Pseudoduganella albidiflava: one gene and its partner. The main gene of each other region encodes a partner of the protein of the gene in region 2 in a complex. Links are inferred from orthologs where the notes say so. Each region holds a gene or a part of one and is shown on either strand. Other genes may lie near its edges. The genes, in order: dnaG and EYF70_RS05395.

Region 1 (16,023 bases), 630 kb from region 2 along the record:
TCGGCGTTTCCATCGAGATCGGTTCCTTGGCGATCTTCATGATCTTGCGGATCTTGTCTTCCGGCATCTCCATCTTGATCGCCAGGGTGGCCGGATCGGGTTCGGCACCGGTTTCCTGCAAGATCTGGCGGCTGATCCGGTTCATCTTGTTGATCGTTTCGATCATGTGCACCGGGATGCGGATCGTGCGCGCCTGGTCGGCGATCGAGCGCGTGATGGCCTGGCGGATCCACCACGTGGCATACGTGGAGAATTTATAACCGCGGCGGTACTCGAACTTGTCCACGGCCTTCATCAGGCCGATATTGCCTTCCTGGATCAGGTCGAGGAATTGCAGGCCGCGGTTCGTGTACTTCTTGGCGATCGAGATTACCAGGCGCAAGTTCGCTTCCGTCATTTCGCGCTTGGCCTTGCGCGCCTTCATTTCGCCGGCCGCCATCTGGCGGTTGATGTTGCGCAGGTCCGGCAGCGGCAGCACGACGCGCGCTTGCAGGTCGATCAGCCGTTGCTGCAGTTCCTTGATCGTGGGAATGTTACGGCCCAGGATCGCGCTGTACGCGTGGCCGGCGGCCACTTCGCTGTCGACCCATTCCAGGTTCGTTTCATTGCCGGGGAAGACCTTGATGAAGTGGGCGCGCGGCATGCCGCACTTGTTCACGGCCACGTCGAGGATCTGCTTCTCGATGTGGCGCACTTCGTCGACCTGGCCGCGCAGCGTGTCGCACAGCTTTTCCACCACCTTGGCCGTGAAGCGGATGCCCAGCAGTTCGTTCGAGATCGCATCCTGCGCCTTCACGTACGACTTCGAGCTGTAGCCTTCCTTCTCGAAAGCCTTGCGCATCTTGTCGAACTGGTTGGCGATTTCATCGAACTTGGCCAGCGCATTGTTCTTCAGCGTTTCCAGCTGCTCGGCCGAGTAGCCGGCCGCCGCGCCCGAAGCGCTGGCCTCTTCTTCTTCCTCTTCTTCCTCTTCTTCTTCCGCTTCCTCGTCGTCCTCGTCGTCGGCCGCGACCGGCGGTGCCGGTGGCGCGGGCGCATCCTCGTTTTCATCGACGAGGCCGTCGACGATCTCGTCGATCTTGATCTCGTCCTGGCGGATGCGGTCGGAGGTAGCGATGATTTCGGCGATCGTGACCGGGCAGGCGGAAATCGCCTGGATCATGTCCTTCAGGCCATCCTCGATGCGTTTCGCGATCTCGATCTCGCCTTCGCGCGTCAGCAGTTCGACGGAACCCATCTCGCGCATGTACATGCGCACCGGGTCGGTCGTGCGGCCGAAGTCGGAGTCGACGGTGGACAGCGCGGCCTCGGCCGCGGCTTCCGCTTCATCATCGCTGGTCACCGTGGCAACGTTATCGGACAGCAGCAGCGTCTCGGCATCGGGCGCGTGTTCGTACACGGCAATGCCCATGTCGTTGAACGTGCCGATGATGCCTTCGATCGCTTCCGGGTCGACGATATTGTCCGGCAGGTGATCGTTGATCTCGGCGTACGTGAGGAAGCCGCGTTCCTTGCCGAACTTGATCAGCGTTTTCAGCTTCTGGCGGCGGCGTTCGAGCTCTTCCTCGGTGGCTTCCGTATCCGACGAGAACGCATCCTTCAGCAGCGCCTTTTCCTTGGCCTTGCGGTCCTTGGCTTTCGCCTTGTCCACGGCTTTCAGTTCGGCGCGCTCGACGGCGTTCAGCGCGGCGACTTCGTCGTTCTCGGGCTGGAACTCCTTTGGCTTGCGACCGCGCCGGCCCGGTACTTTCACGGACGGGAGCACGTAGCCGGACGTGTCGATCGCGGCAAGGGTGGCCGCATCGGTGGTCTGGCTGACCCCTGGCGGTGCCGCGGGCGCGCGCGACTCCACGCCCGCCTCCGTGCTGATTTCGGACTTGTCGGCCGTCTTCGCTGCCTTGGCGGTCACTTTGCTGGGCTTTTCAGCCGCTTTGGTTTCAGGTTTCTTTGCTGGCACAGGCGCTTTCGATGTCACAACGACTTGCTTTACGGGTTAGGACGATGCCGTAATCACCGGAGCCCACGCAGCAACCGCTGCGACACACTGCGGGACTCCCATCCGGCACTGCTACAAAACTTCCTTGCTCATTCCCGGCGACAGTCCTGAAGCTGCCGGCAACCGCTCGATGTTATTGAACGGCCATGTTTGGCAGAAATTCTACTGTATGACTGCGCGCGGGGGCTAGGGGCACGAATGGTGTGAGGGTCCAGGCTGTTTTGCCTGTGCGGCGACAAGAAACTCGCGCCGTCTCAACCAAGTCCGGACCCGGCCTCCAGCACACCGCATTTACCATGCATCCTGCACCGGCCATGAGCCCAACTTACTGAAAACAAACACAAATTTTGAATTGAAGTACCTTGCCAAGGTATTGAAATACTTAGCGTTTTATTATAGCACGCCACCTTTTCAATGCCAGGAGTGCGGCCTTGGCACCGCATCTCCCGGGTGATTCGGGATTATCTGTTACTCAGCGTCGATTGCTCTTCACGCGATAACATGTCCTGCATCGCCTTTAATTCGTGATAACGGGTCCGCAACTCGTCGGTCAGCTTGCCTGACGACAGAATCTGATCAAGTTCAGCTTTCACCGTTTGCTCCTTCAGCTGGCGTATCGTGGCTTTCAGCCACAGCCGCTCGCCTTCGATATCGGGCTCTTCCGCGGCGGCGATTTCACCGATGAGCGCATCGTATTCCGGCCCCTCTTCCTTCATTTGCTGGGCCAGCGCGGCAAAGGTGGCGCTGTCGCCCAATGCCTGCGCCGTTTGCACTAGGTGCACCAGGTATTCGCACTGTTCGGCGCCGAACTGGCGGAACGCTTCCATCGCAGACTCGTCGATCTGCAGCGACAGCGACGGGTGCGTGATGAGGCAGCGAATGATCTTCAATTCCAGCCCCACCGGCTCCTGGCGCTTCGACTTCGGCGGCGCCCGCCGGCTGGCCGCCACCGGCTTGCTCAGCTCGAACAACGCCTCGATTTCGCCAGGCGTGCTCTGCGTCATCGATGCCAGGCCCCGCACGATCTGCAGGCGCAGGGCCGACGGCGCCATGGCCTGCAGCATCGGCTTGGCATCGAATTGCGCGCGGGCGCGGCCTTCCGGTTCGCCCAGGTCATGCTCGCCCGCCGCTTCGCGCAACAGGAACTGCGACAGCGGCATGGCTTCCTGCACCTGCTGCTCGAAGCCTTCGGCGCCGAACTCGCGGATATAGCTGTCCGGGTCGTGTTCCGAGGGCAGGAACAGGAACTTGATGGTCTTGTCGTCCGCCGCGTAGGGCAGGCAGGCTTCCAGCGCGCGCCGCGCCGCCTTGCGGCCGGCCCGGTCGCCATCGAAGCTGAACACCACGTTATCCGTCTGCCGCAGCAGCTTTTGCACATGGATCGGCGTGCACGCGGTGCCCAGCGTGGCGACCGCCTGCGGAAAGCCCATCTGGGCCAGCGCCACCACGTCCATATAGCCTTCGGTCACCAGCACATACCCCGCATCGCGGATCGCCTGGCGTGCCTCGAACAAGCCGTACAGTTCCGAACCCTTTGAAAATAAAGGCGTTTCGGGGGAATTCAAGTACTTTGGCTCGCCCTGTTCCATGATCCGGCCGCCAAAGGCGATCACCTGCCCCTTGGTATTGCGGATCGGGAACATCACGCGTTCGCGGAAACGGTCGTAGCGCTTGATGTGGCGGCCTTCCTCGTCGACCTTGTCGATGACGAGGCCGGCTTCGGCCAGCACCGGCGCATCGTATTGGGGGAACACGGCGCGCAGGTTGTCCCAGCCTTCCGGGGCATAGCCGAGCGCGAAGCGGGCCGCGATCTCGCCCGTCAGGCCGCGGCCCTTCAGGTAGCCGATCGCATTCGGCGCCTTGCGTAGCGCGCCTTTATAGAAATCGGCGGCCAGCGTCATCGCCTCGGACAGCGCCAGGCTCTGCGCCTGCATCTGCGCGCGCTGGGCCGGCGGGATCTTGTCGTCCGCTTCCGGTACCGTCATGCCCACGTTTTGCGCCAAGTCCTTGACGGCATCGACGAAGCCCAGGCCGGAATATTCGATCAGGAAGCCGATCGCGGTGCCGTGCGCCTGGCAGCCGAAGCAGTGGTAGAACTGCTTGGTGGGGCTGACGGTGAAGCTGGGCGATTTTTCGTTGTGGAACGGGCACAGGCCCTGGAAATTGGCGCCGGCCTTTTTCAGTTGCACATAGCGCCCGACCACGTCGACGATGTCGACGCGGTTCAGCAAGTCGGAAATGAAGGATTGTGGAATCACTGTGGCAACCGCGGTTCTTCCATATTGTTACAGATCAGGCTATAACGCCGTGCCTGGCTGGAACTTGATCCAGCTCAACGGCACATGACGTCTGCAAGATGCCAGCAAAAAGCGGCGGGTTCAGGCGCCCGTCAGCGCTTTCTTGACGAGACCGGACACGGCGGTCATGTCGGCACGGCCAGCCAGCTTCGGCTTCAGGATGGCCATCACCTTGCCCATGTCCTGCGGGCCGGCGGCACCGGATTCGGCCACGGCGGCCTTCACTTCGGCGGCCACTTCCTCGTCCGACAGGCCGGCGGGCATGTAGGCGGCCAGCACGGCCAGCTCGGCCTTCTCGATGTCGGCCAGGTCGGCGCGGCCGCCGGCTTCGAACTGCGTGATCGAATCCTTGCGCTGCTTGATCATCTTTTCCACGACGGCCAGCACCTGGGTATCGTTCAGTTCGATCTGCTCATCCACTTCCTTGCGCTTGATGTCCGCCAGGATCAGGCGGATCGTGGCCAGCTTGCCGGCCTCCTTGGCGCGCATCGCGGCTTTCATGTCATCGGAAATCTGGGCTTTCAGGCTCATGGGTGTCCTCGGGCAAATGTCACTGGTAAAAACAGTGCGGTAAAAACGAAAACCCGCTGCGGACGATGCCGGAGCGGGTGATCGCTACGCAAGCGGACCGGAGGCGAAAAGCGCCGTCGACGGCCCGGTCTGCGAAGGCGAGAATTAGTACAGCTTCTTCGGCAGTTGCTGGCTGCGGATGCGCTTGTAGTGACGCTTCACGGCAGCGGCCAGCTTGCGCTTGCGCTCTGCGGTCGGCTTTTCGTAGAACTCGCGTGCGCGCAGTTCGGTCAGCAGACCGGTTTTTTCGATGGTGCGCTTGAAGCGGCGCATGGCAACTTCGAACGGCTCGTTTTCTTTAAGGCGGATAGTGGTCATGTAAAATTCAAACCGTTAGAGGGTTTTTAGGAAGACGGCGATATTATCAGCTTTTGTCCAGACAGACAAGAGGCTTCGTGCCTCCCCCCGTGCCTACTCTCATGCTTGCCAATACACATCCGAACACAACAGAACCCGCACCGTGACAGCGTTGGCGGGTCCGGCATCATATCAGACTGCCAGCCCGGCGGCCATCCCCGAGGCCCAGGCCCACTGGAAGTTGTAGCCTCCCAGCCACCCCGTGACGTCGACGGATTCGCCGATGAAATACAGGCCGGGCACGCGGTTGGCCATCATGGTCTGCTGCGACAGCTCTTTCGTGTCGACACCGCCCCGTGTCACCTCGGCCTTGCGGTAGCCCTCGGAGCCGTTCGGCGTAATGGTCCAGGCGTTGACGGCCTGGCCGAGGCGGCGCAGTTGGGCGTCCTGCATGTCGGCCAGGCGCGCATCGGCCTGGAAGCCATGGGCCTGCAGCAAGCCTTCGGCCAGGCGCGCCGGCAGCCATTGCGCCAGCACGTTGCCCAGGTGCTTCTTGATCGTACCCTTCCCTTCCAGCAGCGTGGCGGCCACGTCGAGTTCCGGCAACAGGTTGATCGTGATCGGCGTGCCGGGTTGCCAGAAACTGGAAATCTGCAGGATCGCCGGGCCGGACAGGCCGCGGTGCGTGAACAGCAGGTCTTCGCGGAAACGTGCCCCCGTGGCCTTGCGGCCCTTCAGCGTACCGGTCTCCACGTCGACTTCCAGCGACACCCCGGCCAGCGGCACGAACGGCTGCCACTGCTGGGCATCGAAGGTGAGCGGCACCAGCGCCGGGCGGGGCTCGACGATCGCCAGCCCGAACTGGCTGGCGATGCGGTAGCCGAAATCGGTGGCGCCGATCTTCGGGATCGACAGGCCGCCGGTGGCGATCACCACGGCACCCGCATCGATCAGGCCGGCACTGGTCTGCACCAGGAAACGCTCGCCTTGCTGTTCCACGCCCTGCACCGTGGCGGGCATGCGCCAGCGCACGTTGCCGGCGTTGCACTCGGCTTTCAGCATGTCGATGATTTGCTCGGCCGAGTCGTCGCAGAACAGCTGGCCCCTGTGCTTCTCGTGGTAAGCGATGCGGTATTTCTTCACCAGCGCGAGGAAATCCTGCGGCGTATAGCGCGACAGCGCACTCTTGGCGAAGTGCGGGTTCTCGGACAGGAAATGGGCCGGCCCCGCACTGATATTGGTAAAATTGCAGCGCCCGCCGCCGGAAATGCGGATCTTCTCGGCCAGCTTCTCGGCATGGTCGACCAGCACGACGCGCTTGCCGCGCTGCCCCGCCGCCGCCGCGCACATCATTCCGGCCGCGCCCGCACCGATTACCACCACGTCAAACTGTTCCGCCATCACGCCCGTCCCGCCAGTCAAACCGGGCATTCTACCGCAATGGGGGAAGGCTGGGCTATTGCCTCAGCCGTGACGGGCACGCACTTCGCGGGCGACGGTGACGATGTGGCCCACCTGCTGGGCGATCGGATCGGGCACCGGGACCTCGCCGCGCAGCACGGCCTGGATCCAGGCGGCGGTGGCGGCGGCGCTCTTGTCTTCAGGCAGCGCGGGCTCGGTGTCGGCGATCATTTGCCGCTCGACGAGCACGGTGCGCTCGCCATCGTGGAACCAGTCGATCTTTTGCGCCTTGTTGGCGTTCGCCACCGTTTCCCCTTCGGTGCCGCGCATGAGGAATGCGTCGCCGCGGGCATGCGGAGCGGCCGTGGTGAAGTACTCGCCCAGCGTTTCCAGGTATTCCGGATGCGTGTACGACACCAGCCGCAGCGCCGGAGCGGCGAACGGCTGCAGGATCTTGACGATCGTGTGCGTGGAATTGCGCACGCCGAGGATGCGCCGCAGTTCCAGCTGATGGGCCAGCCTGGGCGCCAGCGTGTCGATCGTGATGAAGCTGACGTGGCCTTCGGCCAGCGCGCGTTCCGCTTCCGCGACCGTGGTGGCGGCGGCGATGCCCAGCTCGGCCAGCACCTCGGCGGTGGCGATGCGGCCCACGTTATGCGCGACGCCGTGCACCAGCACCGGCACGCCTTCGCGCGCCAGCAGCAGCGCCAGCAGCGCTGTCAGGTTGGCCATCTTGCGCGCACCGTTGTAGGTGGGAATCAGCACCGGCGCATACGGACCGGCGGGCGCCTGCAGCGGCGTGAACGACGCTTCGGCGGCATCCAGGAAGCCGGCCAGCTCGTCCACGGATTCGCCCTTGATGCGCATGGCCAGCAGGATGCCGCCCAGCTCCAGGTCGGACACGCGGCCATGCAGCATGGCGTCATAGAGCGTAAAGGCATCGGCACGGCTCATGCTACGCGCACCCTTCACGCCGCGGCCGATTTCCTTGATGAATGGCGCGGCAATGAAACGGTCCGCCGCGGGTGCCGATGTGGACGCCAGGGTGGATACCGATGTGGACGCCGATGAGGCCGGCGAGGTGGATGGCAAAGTGGAAGAAGATGTGTTTTCGATACTCATGGAAACAGCTTACCGCATTTCGGCTACACTAATCGACTACCCATAAGAAAACCTGAAGCCGACAGTGCATTACCGAAGCATAGTCGCGAGCCATGGCCACGAAGCCTCCAGGAACAGCCCGATACATCGTCCCCAAGCACAGAAACAAGCCATAGAACTGAAGCCATGACTGCCCTCGACCTCGAAAACATCAATGTTACCTCGTTCGCGTCCATGCCCACGCCGGCCGAACTGCACGCGAAGCTGCCCATGACGGACACGGCATTCGCCACCGTCACCAGGGGCCGCGAAGACCTGCGCAACATCCTCGACCGCAAGGACAGGCGCCTGTTCGTGGTGGTCGGGCCCTGCTCGATCCACGATCCGGTGGCCGGCCTGGACTATGCCCGCCGCCTGAAGGCGCTGCAGGAAGAGGTCAAGGACACGATGCTGCTGGTGATGCGCGTGTATTTCGAGAAGCCGCGCACCACCACCGGCTGGAAGGGCTACATCAACGACCCGTTCATGGATGATTCGTTCCGCGTGGATATCGGCATGGAAAAGGCGCGCCAGTTCCTGCTCGACGTGTGCGAGCTGGGCCTGCCCACCGCGACTGAGGCGCTCGATCCCATCTCGCCGCAATACCTGGGCGACCTGATCGCCTGGACCGCGATCGGCGCGCGCACCACCGAATCGCAGACGCACCGCGAGATGTCGTCGGGCCTGTCGACGCCGGTCGGCTTCAAGAACGGCACCGATGGCGACATCAGCATCGCCATCAACGCGATCCTGTCCGCCGCCAACCCGCACGCTTTCCTGGGCATCAATGGCGAAGGCAGCGTTTCCGTCGTGCGCACGCGCGGCAATGCCTACGGCCACGTGGTGCTGCGCGGCGGCGATGGCCGCCCGAACTACGATTCCGTGTCGGTCACGATCGCCGAGCAGGCGCTGGCGAAAGCCAAGCTGCCGGCCAATATCGTGGTCGACTGCTCGCACGCGAACAGCTACAAGAAGCCGGAACTGCAGCCGCTGGTGATGACGGACGTGACCAACCAGATCGTGCACGGCAACCGTTCGCTGGTGGGCGTGATGATCGAATCGAACATCTGCGCCGGCAACCAGAAGATCCCTGCCGATTTGTCCGAACTGAAGTATGGCTGCTCGGTGACGGACGCCTGCATCGACTGGGAAACCACGGTGCAGATGCTGAAGTCGGCCGACGCGGAACTGCGCCGCCGGCCGTAAGCACGCCGGCCGCGCTTCTTCTATGGATAGGTGCTGGCCAATGGCGCCACGCCATACGTGCCGGCCAGCGCCGCTTCCGCGCGGCTGGCCGGCGCGTTCAGCTCCAGCAAATCCAGGTAGATCTTGCCGTCCTCCACCTTGACGCTGTAGCGCCGCGTGCAACCCTGCTCGGGTGCCACCGCGCAGCCCGTCTCCAGTGCGATATTCCAGTGATGCTGCGGGCATGCCACATGCTCGCCCAGCACCATGCCCTGTGACAGCGGGGCGCCCTTGTGCGGGCAACTGTCGAGCAGCGCATAGATGCGATCGTCGGCCGTGCGGAACACCGCCACGCCCGGCAACTCCTGCCATGCCAGGCCGCGCGGCACGTGGTGCGCACTTCCCGGCGCGATATCCTTGACCTTGCAAACCAGTTTCCAGTGTTCGGGCATTGCCTCTCCTTCCACGGCGGGTCGCCGCAACGCTGTAGAAGTAGCAAGAGCGATGCCATCACCATGGCGGCAAAGCTCCCCGCCATGGCCCGCCACCGCACTGCCGCGGTGCGCCCGCGCCCCGCGATCGCCCTCCTCCTGGCCTGCAATGGCTGAGCCCGTGTCATGGTGTCAGGAAGGAGTGACGCCTTGCAAGGCGTCACCGCAACGCGGGCAAGGAGCGGTGCTCCTTGAAATCCCTGCGATGCCACCATGACACGGGCTCAGCCTTGGGGATGCCTTGGCTGAAGTGGCCGCGGCTTTCCGATACAATGGCGGATTGCCCGTCATCTTCAGTCCTCATTGTTAGCCCCTACCATGATCGTTCTCGGCGTCGAATCCTCCTGTGATGAAACCGGCCTGGCCCTGTATGACACCGGCCGCGGCCTGCTTTCGCATGCGCTGCATTCGCAGGTGGCCATGCACGAGGAATATGGCGGCGTGGTGCCGGAACTGGCTTCGCGCGACCATATCCGCCGGGCTATCCCGCTGCTGCAGCAAACGCTCGAAGGGGCGCACATCGCCGCGGCCGATATCGATGCCATCGCCTTTACCCAGGGCCCCGGCCTGGCCGGCGCGCTGCTGGTCGGTTCGTCGATCGCGTGCAGCCTGGGCCTGGCGCTGGACAAGCCGGTGCTCGGCATCCACCACCTGGAAGGCCACCTGCTGTCGCCGCTGCTGGCGTCCGATCCGCCCGAGTTTCCGTTCGTGGCGCTGCTGGTGTCGGGCGGCCACACGCAGCTGATGCGGGTCGATGGCGTGGGCCAGTACGAACTGCTGGGCGAGACGCTGGACGATGCCGCCGGCGAGGCGTTCGACAAGTCGGCCAAGCTGCTGGGGCTGGGCTACCCGGGCGGGCCGGCCATTTCGCGCCTGGCCGAGTTCGGCGATCCGGCCGCATACAAGCTGCCCCGGCCGATGTTGCACTCGAAGGACCTGAACTTCAGTTTTTCAGGGCTGAAGACGGCCGTGCTGACGGTCGTGAAGAATGCCGGCGCCGCCAATGTCTGCGAGCAGGACAAGGCCAATATCGCGCGCGGCTTCGTCGATGCGATCGTCGACGTGCTGGTGGCGAAGTGCGTGGCCGCGCTGAAGCAGACGAGCCTGAAGCGGCTCGTGATCGCCGGCGGCGTGGGCGCGAACAGCCAGCTGCGCGCCGCGCTGAACGCGGCGGCAGCCAGGAAACGCTTCCGTGTGTACTACCCCGAACTGGAGTTCTGCACCGATAACGGCGCGATGATCGCCTTTGCCGGCGCGATGCGGCTGTCGATCAATCCGGGCGCGGCGAAGCGGGAATATGCGTTCAATGTGCGGCCGCGATGGCCGCTGGATGAATTGAAGGTTATCTGACCGCTGGCGTCGTTCAGGCGCCCAGCAGCATTGCCGCCAGCCCCACCAGGGCCAGCAGGCCGCCGGCCGCCACAGCGCCGGTCTTCACCTGTTTCTTGCGTAACTCTTCCATGCGCTCGGTGCGCGGCGGCTTGGCCTGCTCGCGTGGAGCCGACTTCGCGGCGGTCGAAACTGATTCGTTCATGGTGCGCTCCTGGCGAAATATGTCTAGACGAGACAATGTAGCAGCAAATGGCGTGCCATGGCCACGAATTTGAAACGGTCGTGGTTGGATTGACAATGGCCGGGCGTGCCGCCCGGCACCTTGCGAGGGTCAGCGCGGTTCTTGCGGCAGCGCCTCGCCGCAGCTCTTGCAGAAACTCGCGTCGGCCTCGTGGCCGGAAGCCAGGCAGCGCGTGCAGACGCGCGCCGAAACGGGGCGCAAGCCGCGCTGGTGCGTGATTTCGGAACTGATGATGCCGGTCGGTACCGCCAGGATGCCCCAGCCCAGCAGCATCATGCACGAGGCGATGGCGCGGCCCAGATCCGTCTTCGGCACCAGGTCGCCGAAGCCGACCGTCGTCACGGTCGAGATGGCCCAATAAACCGCCGTGGGAATACTGGTGAAGCCGTGCCGCGGTCCCTCGACCACGTACATCACCGTGCCCAGCAGGAACACGATCATGAACACGACGGAGAGAAAAATCAGGATCTTGCGCCGGCTGGCCAGCAGGGCATTGCCCAGCATGCCGTATTCCTGGATATACAGCGTAAGCTTCAAGATCCGGAAGATGCGCAGCAGCCGCAGGATCCGCACGTCCAGCAGCACATGCGAACCGGGCACGAACAGCGATACATAGCTGGGCACCACCGACATCAGGTCGATGATGCCGAAAAAGCTGCGCGCATAGCGGTCCGGCCGCTTCACGCACAGCAGCCGGCCGATGTACTCGACCGTGAACAGCAGCGTGAACAGCCATTCGGCCGCCAGCAGCCATGGCCCGTACGCGCGCGCCACCGGCGCGATCGACGTCAGCACCACGGTGACGACGGACAGCACGATCGCACCGATCAGCACGAGGTCGAAGATCTGGCCCGTGCGCGTATGCGACTCGAAGATGATCTCGTACAACTCTTCGCGCCAGCCGCCCTCCGGCTTGCCGAAATGCTGGTGCGGATCGGCCGAGAGCTCGGGCGGCGCCGGGGCCTTGGTGGGACGCTCGTTCATGGGGGTGTTCATGGGGAACTCACGCGGTGGGCCTGGATGGTCGCGGGGTGGCTCAATGTAGCGCAGCCCCCAGCAGGTCGGCGCGCGGATACGCCCAGCGCGGCACGTTGCCGCACGGTTCGCGGCTGGCCTGGGCAAGGTCCATCGTCGTGAAATTGCCGCGCGGCGTGGCCGAGAAGCGCAGGTCGCTGGCCACTTCCGCATCCACCGCCGGCATGCGCGCAAAGCGCAGCCAGGCGTTCACGTGGCAATCGTTCCTTGCCAGCGTGCGCAGCGTGGCCAGGCTGCCCTGCCAGGCGGAAGCAAAGCTCACCCCGGCCGATTCCGTGTCGCGAGCGGCCGGATCGGCCAACGCGGCCGGGCAATGCGCAAGCACGTCCGGCGCCAGGTTGAGCAGGCCGCGGCGGATGCGGTAGCTGCCCTGCCCGGCATTTTCCTCGATGCTCACGAAGGACCAGCATAGCGGCTGGGCCGGGAAGGCCGTCATCGCCACGTCGAGCACGCGCGATGCCGGATCGGCCCGTTGCAGCGCCGCTTCCACGCGGGCCCGCCCCACCGACGAGGTGCCGCCCTGCACGGCAATGAAGGCCACCGACACCAGCGCCGACAGGGCCAGCGCACGCCGGCTCTGCATGCGCGTGATGCGCAGCGCCGCGATGAAGCCGCCCATCAGCAGCAGGCCGGCCAGCGCGACCGGATCCAGGTAGCCGCGCCAGGTGACGTAGCCCAGGAATGCCGCCAGCCCGGCCAGCGCCACGCCGCGCAGGAAGCGCCGCGGGATGGCCAGCGCCAGCGGCACGCCGAAGGCCACCCAGAACACCGGTTCGACGATGAACACCAGGTCGCCGTAGAACCAGCGCGGATCGAACGGCGCCAGTGGATGGATGCCGTAAGAATTCAGGAAATCCATCGACATGTGCAGCAGGAAGCCGAGCCCGATGGCCAGCCCGAGCCCCAGCCGCGCCTGGCCGCTGTGCCGGAGCAGGCGCCGCGCGTTCGGCCACAGCAGCCACAAGGCGGCGAGCAGCAGCAGCGCCTGGGGTATCGCGTACAGCAGGGTATGGGTATGGCCGCGGTGGTGCAGCAGGTAGCCCAGCGGTGCCGGCAGCAGGTCGGTCAGCACCAGGTCCAGGTCGGGGAAATTGCTGGCCACCGCGCACGCTGTCAGCAGCAGACGGTGGCGGGTGCGCTGCCGCGCCTCGTCGGGCTCGGCAGGCAGCGAGCGTTGCACCAGTTCGCCGATGCCGAGCCCGACGAAGGTGTGGGTGACGTTATCCACTCAGCGGCTGACCTCGACCCCGTGCCAGAACGCGATGCGGCCCTCGATGGCCTTGGCCGCGTCCTTCGCGGCCGGGTAGTACCAGGCGGCGTTGCGGTTCAACTGGCCATCCACTTCCACGTCATAGTAGCTGGCCACGCCCTTCCAGGGGCACAGCGTGGTGTGGCTGCTGTCCTTCAGGTATTCGCGCCTGACGCGCTCGGGCGGGAAATACACGTTCTGCTCGACGATCTCCACCTCGTCGGCGGTGGCCTCGGCGATGACGGCGCCGTTCCAGATGGCTTTCGGCATGGCTGTTCTCCTGATGTCTGTGGTCCGATGATACGGTGCTCGCTGCGCGCACGCTTCCCCACTGTGGATGGCGGGATGAACAACATTTCGTGCCGCGGCAGTGTAGCTCAAAAGACCCGGTGCGGTCACACCGGCATGCGGATCACTTGCCTGCCAGGATTTGCCGCAGCGCACCTTCGAACACCTCGGGCGGCTGGCCGCCGGAAATGAGGTGGCGCTGGTTGATGACGACGGCCGGCACCGAACGCACGCCGGCCTGCTGCCAGTATTGTTCGAGCATGCGCACCTCGTCGGCGAACTGGCCGGATTCCAGCACTTGCCGGGCGGCGGCTCGGTCCAGCCCCACCCGCTCTGCCGCGCCCAGCAGCACCTCGTGGGAGCTGGGGTCTTCGCCGTTCGTGAAGTAGGCTTCGAGCAGGGCGTGCTTGAGTTCCTTCTGGCGCCCCGCTTCCTCGGCCCAGTGCAGCAGCCGGTGGGCGTCGAAGGTGTTGTAGATGCGGCTGCGCTTGTCCATCGCGAACGTGAAGCCGACCGCCGCGCCGCGCTGGCGGATCATTTCGCGCGACTGTTCCTGCTGCTCCGGCGTGCTGCCGTATTTTTCGGCGATGTGCTCGGTGATGTCCTGCCCTTCCTTGCCCATGTCCGGGTTGAGTTCAAAGGGCTGGAAGTGGAATTCGACGGCCGCTTCGGGAATGCGGGCCAGCGCCGTTTCCAGCGACTTCAGCCCGACCGCGCACCAGGGGCAGGACACGTCGGAAACGAAATCGATACGGAGCGGAGCGGGTGTGCCAGGTGTGGAGGTCGTGGAGATGGCGGGTGTGGACATGGCGGCCTTCATGGATGCGGGGCCGCCGGCGGCGGCCGATCGCCGGATGATGAGGGCCGTTGCCGGGATTGCAAGCCGCTTTTACAAGTTACTTCTTCTTGGCACCCGCGGTGGCGCCCTTGCTCTTGCTGCCGATGCGGCTTTCCTTGCCGGCCATCAGGTTGCCGATGTTCTTCGCATGGCGCCAGATCAGCAGGCCGCACATGGCCACCACCGCGAACAGCTGCGGCTCCACGCCGAACAGCAGGCCGTAGTACAGCGGCGCGAACACGGCGGCGATCAGCGCGGCCAGCGACGAGTAGCGGAACGCGTAGGCGATGATCAGCCAGGTGGCGAGCGTGGCCAGGCCAAGCCAGATATCCAGCGCCAGCAGCACGCCGGCGGCCGTCGCCACGCCCTTGCCGCCCTCGAAGCGGAAGAACACCGGCCACAGGTGGCCGAGGAAGACCGCGATGGCGACCAGCGCGATGGTGCCGTCGCCGACGCCGAGCTGGCCGGCGAAACGGATCACCAGCCAGACCGCCAGCCAGCCCTTGAAGGCGTCGCCGACCAGGGTCCAGATGGCGGCGCCCTTGTTGCCGCTGCGCAGCACATTGGTGGCGCCCGGGTTGCCGGAGCCGTAGGTGCGCGGGTCGGACAGGCCGTAGACCTTGCTCACGACGACAGCGAAAGAGATCGAGCCGATCAGGTAGGCGGCAACCGCCAGCAGGAGGGTAGTCATTTCCTGTAATTATCCTATGGAGTGTTGGTGGAGCACGTGGCGATCAGTCGGCCAGCGCGCAGGTGACCGGGCGCGCGCCCAGCACCTCGGTCAATGTGCGGGGGGCGATGCCCACCAGGAAACCGCGCCGGCCGCCATTGATATAAATTGTTTCCAGTTGCAGGATGGATGCTTCGACGTACACCGGCATTGCCTTGCGCGTGCCGAACGGCGAAGTACCTCCCACCATGTAGCCCGAATGGCGCTGCGCGACCTCCGGCTTGCACGGTTCGACGGACTTGCAGCCGATGTTGCGCGCCAAATTTTTCGTCGACACCTTGCGATCGCCGTGCATCAGCACAATCAATGGCTTGGCGGCTTCGTCCTGCATCACCAGGGTCTTGACCACGTGGTGCTCGTCGACGCCCAGTGCGCGCGACGACACCGAGGTGCCGCCATGTTCTTCGTACTCGTAAGGGTGTTCGCTGAACGGCACCTTGTGCTGCCTGAGCAGCGCGGTTGCCGGGGTCTCTGAAATGTGCTCTTTCTTGGCCATGCCGTGTTACGATCGTTTGAAAAGGAGTTCCTCATTATGCAGGAAGAAATTCGCTTTGCGACCTTCAACGTCTGCAACCTCGCCCCGCCGGGCGTGAAATTGTACGACAACCTCGAGCCCCTGACTCCCGAAGGCTACGACGCCAAGGCGAACTGGATCGCGCAGCAACTCGATCAACTCGACGCGGACGTGATCGGCTTCCAGGAAATCTTTTCGCAGGCGGCATTGCGCGATGTCCTGTCCCGCACCCGCAAGTATGGCGAAGCGCTGCATGCCGGCTTCGACCCGGATCCGCAGGCGCACCGCCTGACGCCGAGCGTGGCCATCGTATCGCGCCTGCCCTTCGCCGGCCCGCCCGCCATCTATGCCAGCTTTCCCGCCGATGTGCCGTGCGATTCCGGCAGCCCCGACTCCGACCGTTTCGCCCGCGCGCCGCT
Region 2 (3,747 bases):
GTGCGTGGTCGAGACAGGCACGCCCCAGAAGGACGCCATCAGCAGGGTGATCGCGCCGCCGGTTTCGGCGCAGAAGCCGCCCACCGGTTTCAGCTTGGTGATCTTCTGGCCCATCGTCTTGACGATGCGCCAGCCGCCGAACAGCGTGCCGAAGCTGATCATGCCGTAGCAGGACACGATGACCCAGGTAGGCGGCTCGGTCGCATCGGCGGCCACGTGGCCGGAGGCGATCAGCAGCATCCAGATGATGCCCATGGTCTTCTGCGCATCGTTGCCGCCGTGGCCCAGGCTGTAGGCGGCGGCGGATGCCAGCTGCAGGCGGCGGAACCACGTGTCGATGCGGCGCGGCGTGGACTTCACGAACACCCACGACACGATCAGCATGATCAGCGTGCCGAGGAAGAAGCCCAGCAGCGGCGCCACGACGATGAACACCACCGTCTTGATCAGGCCGCTGGCGATCAGCGCGCCGGTACCCGCCTTGGCGACCGCGGCGCCGACCAGGCCGCCGATCAGCGCGTGCGACGACGACGAGGGAATGCCGTAGTACCAGGTGATCACGTTCCACACGATGGCGCCGACCAGCGCGCCGAAGATCACGTGGTGGTCCACCACGTGCGGGTCGATGGTGCCCTTGCCGATCGTCGTCGCCACATGCAGGCCGACGACGAAGATCGCCACGAAGTTGAAGAAGGCGGCCATGGCCACGGCGGTCTGCGGCTTCAGCACGCCGGTCGAGACCACCGTGGCGATCGCGTTCGCGGCATCGTGGAAGCCGTTCATGAAGTCGAAAACCAGCGCCAGGGCGATCAGGAGCCCCAGCGCGTAGATGCTGATTTCTAAGGTCTGCATGTTATTGTTTTACCCGTGCGGACGCTTACGCGTTCTCGACGATGATGCCTTCGATGATGTTGGCCACGTCTTCGCAGCGGTCGGTCACGGTTTCCAGGATCTCGTAGATCGCCTTCATCTTGATCAGGTTGCGCACGTCCGGTTCGTCGCGGAACAGCTTGGACATGGCGGCGCGCATCACGTGGTCGGCGTCCGATTCCAGGCGGTCGATTTCCTCGCAGATGCCGACGATGTCGCGGGCATTGTCCATGTTCGACAGCAGGGCCACCGCTTCCTTGACCTTCTCGCAGCAGGCCAGCACCAGTTCGGCCAGGCGCTTGGCTTCCGGCGTGACGGCGTGCAGGTCGTACAGCGACACGGTCTGGCCGGCGTCTTCCATCATGTCCAGGATGTCGTCCATCTTGGTGATCAGCTTGTGGATATCGTCCCGGTCGATCGGCGTGATGAACGTCTTGTGCAGCAGGTCCACCGTGGTGTAGGTGATCTTGTCGGCCTGTTTCTCGATGCTTTCGATCGCATGCACGCGGTTTTCCAGGTCATCGAAATTGGTCATCAGGCCCAGCATTTCTTTCGCGCCCTTGACGCACAGTTCAGCATGCTGGTTGAACAGGTCAAAGAATTTGCCCTCGGTGGGCATCAGGCGTCCAAACATTTTATTCTCCGTTGGTTGATTCGGGGGTGCTGCCAGGGCCGTTGCTCTATACGGCCCCTCTTGGTGCTGCCGGGTATCAGTCGCCCTGGTAGATCGACAGGTTACCGGTGTAGTTGCCGAACTTGGTGTACATGCCCATCCACGTGAGTCGGATCGCGCCGATCGGGCCGTTACGCTGCTTGCCGATGATGATCTCGGCGGTACCCTTGTCCGGCGAATCGGGGTTGTAGACTTCGTCGCGGTACAGGAAGATGATCACGTCCGCATCCTGTTCGATAGCGCCGGATTCGCGCAGGTCGGACATCACGGGACGTTTGTTGGGTCGTTGTTCCAGCGAGCGGTTCAGCTGCGACAGCGCGATCACCGGGCAATGCAGTTCCTTCGCCAGGCCCTTCAGCGACCGCGAGATTTCCGAGATCTCGGCGGCGCGGTTGTCGCCCGCCTGCGAGCCCGTCATCAGCTGCAGGTAGTCGACGATGATCAGGCCCAGCTTGCCACACTGGCGCGCCAGGCGGCGCGCGCGCGCGCGCATCTCGATCGGGTTCAGCGCCGGCGTCTCGTCGATGTACAGCTGGGCTTCATTCATTTTCTGGATCGCGTGCGTCAGGCGCGGCCAGTCTTCGTCGTTCAGCTTGCCGGTACGCAGGCGATGCTGGTCGAGCTGGCCAACGGAGCCCAGCATACGCATCGCCAGCTGCGCGCCACCCATCTCCATCGAGAAGACGGCGACGGGCAGGCCCGCTTCGATCGCGACGTTTTCACCGATGTTGACGGAAAATGCCGTCTTGCCCATCGATGGGCGGCCGGCCACGATGACCAGGTCGCCGGGCTGCAGGCCGGACGTCATCTTGTCCAGGTCGGCAAAGCCGGTCGGCACGCCGGTGATCTCGCTGCCGCTGTCGCGGCTGTACAGTTCATCGATGCGCTCGACCACCTGGGTCAGCAGCGGCTGCACCGCGGTCCAGCCGGACGAGCCGCGCGCGCCCTGCTCGGCGATCGCGAAGATCTTCGACTCGGCTTCGTCGAGCATCTGCTTGACTTCCTTGCCCTGCGGGCTGAAGGCGTTGCCGGAGATTTCATCGGCCACCGTGATCAGCTGGCGCAGCACGCCGCGGTCGCGCACGATCTCGGCATATCGGCGGATGTTCGCCGCCGATGGCGTGTTTTGCGCCATCGCATTCAGGTATTGCAGGCCGCCCACTTCATCGGCCTTGCCCAGCATCGTCAGCGCTTCGAACACGGTGATCACGTCCGCCGGCTTGCCGGCATTGATCAGGCGGACCATCTGTTCAAAGATGATCCGGTGGTCGTAGCGATAGAAATCCTCCGCGTGCATGAAGTCGGCGATGCGGTCCCATGCGGCGTTATCGCGCAGCAAACCGCCGATCACCGATTGTTCGGCTTCGATGGAATGGGGCGGGATACGGAGGGAATCGACTTGCGGGTCGGATGGGGCATTCATGGCGCGCATTATACCTGCATAAGCAGGCCAAAGTTCATAATGGTTGGCAAGATCGCTGCCCTGCGGGCAGCTTTCGCGACGGCCTTGCAGCGGCCGTGCATCGTCGCTCTACCTGTCTGTTATAGCAGCCAAATGGCGGGCCTGTCGCCCTTCATGCGGCAGCGCGGACGGTGGCGAAAACGACACGGACGATGGTGGAGACAGCGCGAATGTGGTGGAAACAGGGCGAATCCTGGTGGAAACGGCACAGGCTTGCGCGAGGCGCTCCGGGTTCGCTCCGAAACGGTTCGTGGAAACCATTTGCGGTCGCGATTGGCGAATCTGCATGCGCGGTATCGCTGCGTGTTCCGGTGCAGCGCGGCGCATCGCGCGGCCTGTCACAGCATGACGGCTTCCGTGCATGCAATCGAGCCGATAACTGAGCCGATAAGCGGGCCGATAACCGAGCCGATAAGCGGGCCGATAAGCGGGCCGGCAATAAAAAAGCCGGGCGAACCCGGCTTTTTTACATGCACGACTGTCTTACCGAGGAAAAGATCCCGATAATTAAGCAGCTTCGCCCACGACGGCGACGGTCACGTCGACCACCACGTCCGTGTGCAGCGACACCGACACCGGGTGCTCGCCGGTGGTCTTCAGCGGGCCGTTCGGCAGGCGCACGGCGGCTTTCTCGACCGGGAAACCGGCCTTGGTCAGCGCTTCGGCGATGTCGAAGTTGGTGACGGAGCCGAACAGGCGGCCATCGACACCGGCTTTTTGCGCCACGGTCACGGTCATGCCG

The links.
Region 1: the proteins of EYF70_RS05395 (region 2) and dnaG are in contact, whole or in part, in a crystal structure (PDB 2R6A), measured with the Geobacillus stearothermophilus proteins. The link is inferred for Pseudoduganella albidiflava from one-to-one orthologs. Residues at the interface, in WP_033016901.1 of Geobacillus stearothermophilus: Ser13, Glu15, Ala16, Gln18, Glu91, Leu92, Asp94, Ala95, Val96, Pro97, Thr98, Ala99, Ala100, Asn101, Tyr104, Tyr105, Ile108; in WP_049624496.1 of Geobacillus stearothermophilus: Lys456, Leu457, Leu458, Pro459, Ala460, Asn463, Ala464, Leu467, Leu535, Leu536, Ile537, Ala538, Gln544, Glu545, Asp548, Tyr549, His552.

Annotation. Positions count from the first base shown.
Region 1 is NZ_CP036401.1:619,355-635,377, reverse strand. What follows is about bases 1,857-4,767. They hold dnaG (DNA primase), read right to left. Parts: upstream 4,255-4,767; coding sequence 2,458-4,254; downstream 1,857-2,457. Other genes in these bases: EYF70_RS02755 (GatB/YqeY domain-containing protein), read right to left, coding at 4,375-4,767; rpoD (RNA polymerase sigma factor RpoD), read right to left, coding at 1,857-1,909. Also shown: more of rpoD, read right to left, coding at 1-1,856; more of EYF70_RS02755, read right to left, coding at 4,768-4,824; rpsU (30S ribosomal protein S21), read right to left, coding at 4,969-5,181; EYF70_RS02745 (BaiN/RdsA family NAD(P)/FAD-dependent oxidoreductase), read right to left, coding at 5,353-6,561; DNA-binding protein YbiB, read right to left, coding at 6,625-7,515; EYF70_RS31470 (hypothetical protein), read left to right, coding at 7,514-7,729; EYF70_RS02735 (3-deoxy-7-phosphoheptulonate synthase), read left to right, coding at 7,849-8,907; nitrite reductase small subunit NirD, read right to left, coding at 8,928-9,338; tRNA (adenosine(37)-N6)-threonylcarbamoyltransferase complex transferase subunit TsaD, read left to right, coding at 9,696-10,727; EYF70_RS30975 (hypothetical protein), read right to left, coding at 10,741-10,911; EYF70_RS02720 (ion transporter), read right to left, coding at 11,041-11,946; EYF70_RS02715 (metal-dependent hydrolase), read right to left, coding at 11,987-13,213; EYF70_RS02710 (DUF427 domain-containing protein), read right to left, coding at 13,214-13,504; EYF70_RS02705 (DsbA family oxidoreductase), read right to left, coding at 13,647-14,330; glycerol-3-phosphate 1-O-acyltransferase PlsY, read right to left, coding at 14,419-15,051; ybaK (Cys-tRNA(Pro) deacylase), read right to left, coding at 15,095-15,586; EYF70_RS02690 (endonuclease/exonuclease/phosphatase family protein), read left to right, coding at 15,623-16,023. UniProt on the Escherichia coli protein: RNA polymerase that catalyzes the synthesis of short RNA molecules used as primers for DNA polymerase during DNA replication.
Region 2 is NZ_CP036401.1:1,265,201-1,268,947, reverse strand. The notes cover bases 774-3,747. They hold EYF70_RS05395 (replicative DNA helicase), read right to left. Parts: upstream 2,967-3,747; coding sequence 1,581-2,966; downstream 774-1,580. Other genes in these bases: rplI (50S ribosomal protein L9), read right to left, coding at 3,513-3,747; EYF70_RS05400 (DUF47 domain-containing protein), read right to left, coding at 878-1,504; EYF70_RS05405 (inorganic phosphate transporter), read right to left, coding at 774-852. Outside these bases: more of EYF70_RS05405, read right to left, coding at 1-773. UniProt on the Escherichia coli protein: The main replicative DNA helicase, it participates in initiation and elongation during chromosome replication. Travels ahead of the DNA replisome, separating dsDNA into templates for DNA synthesis.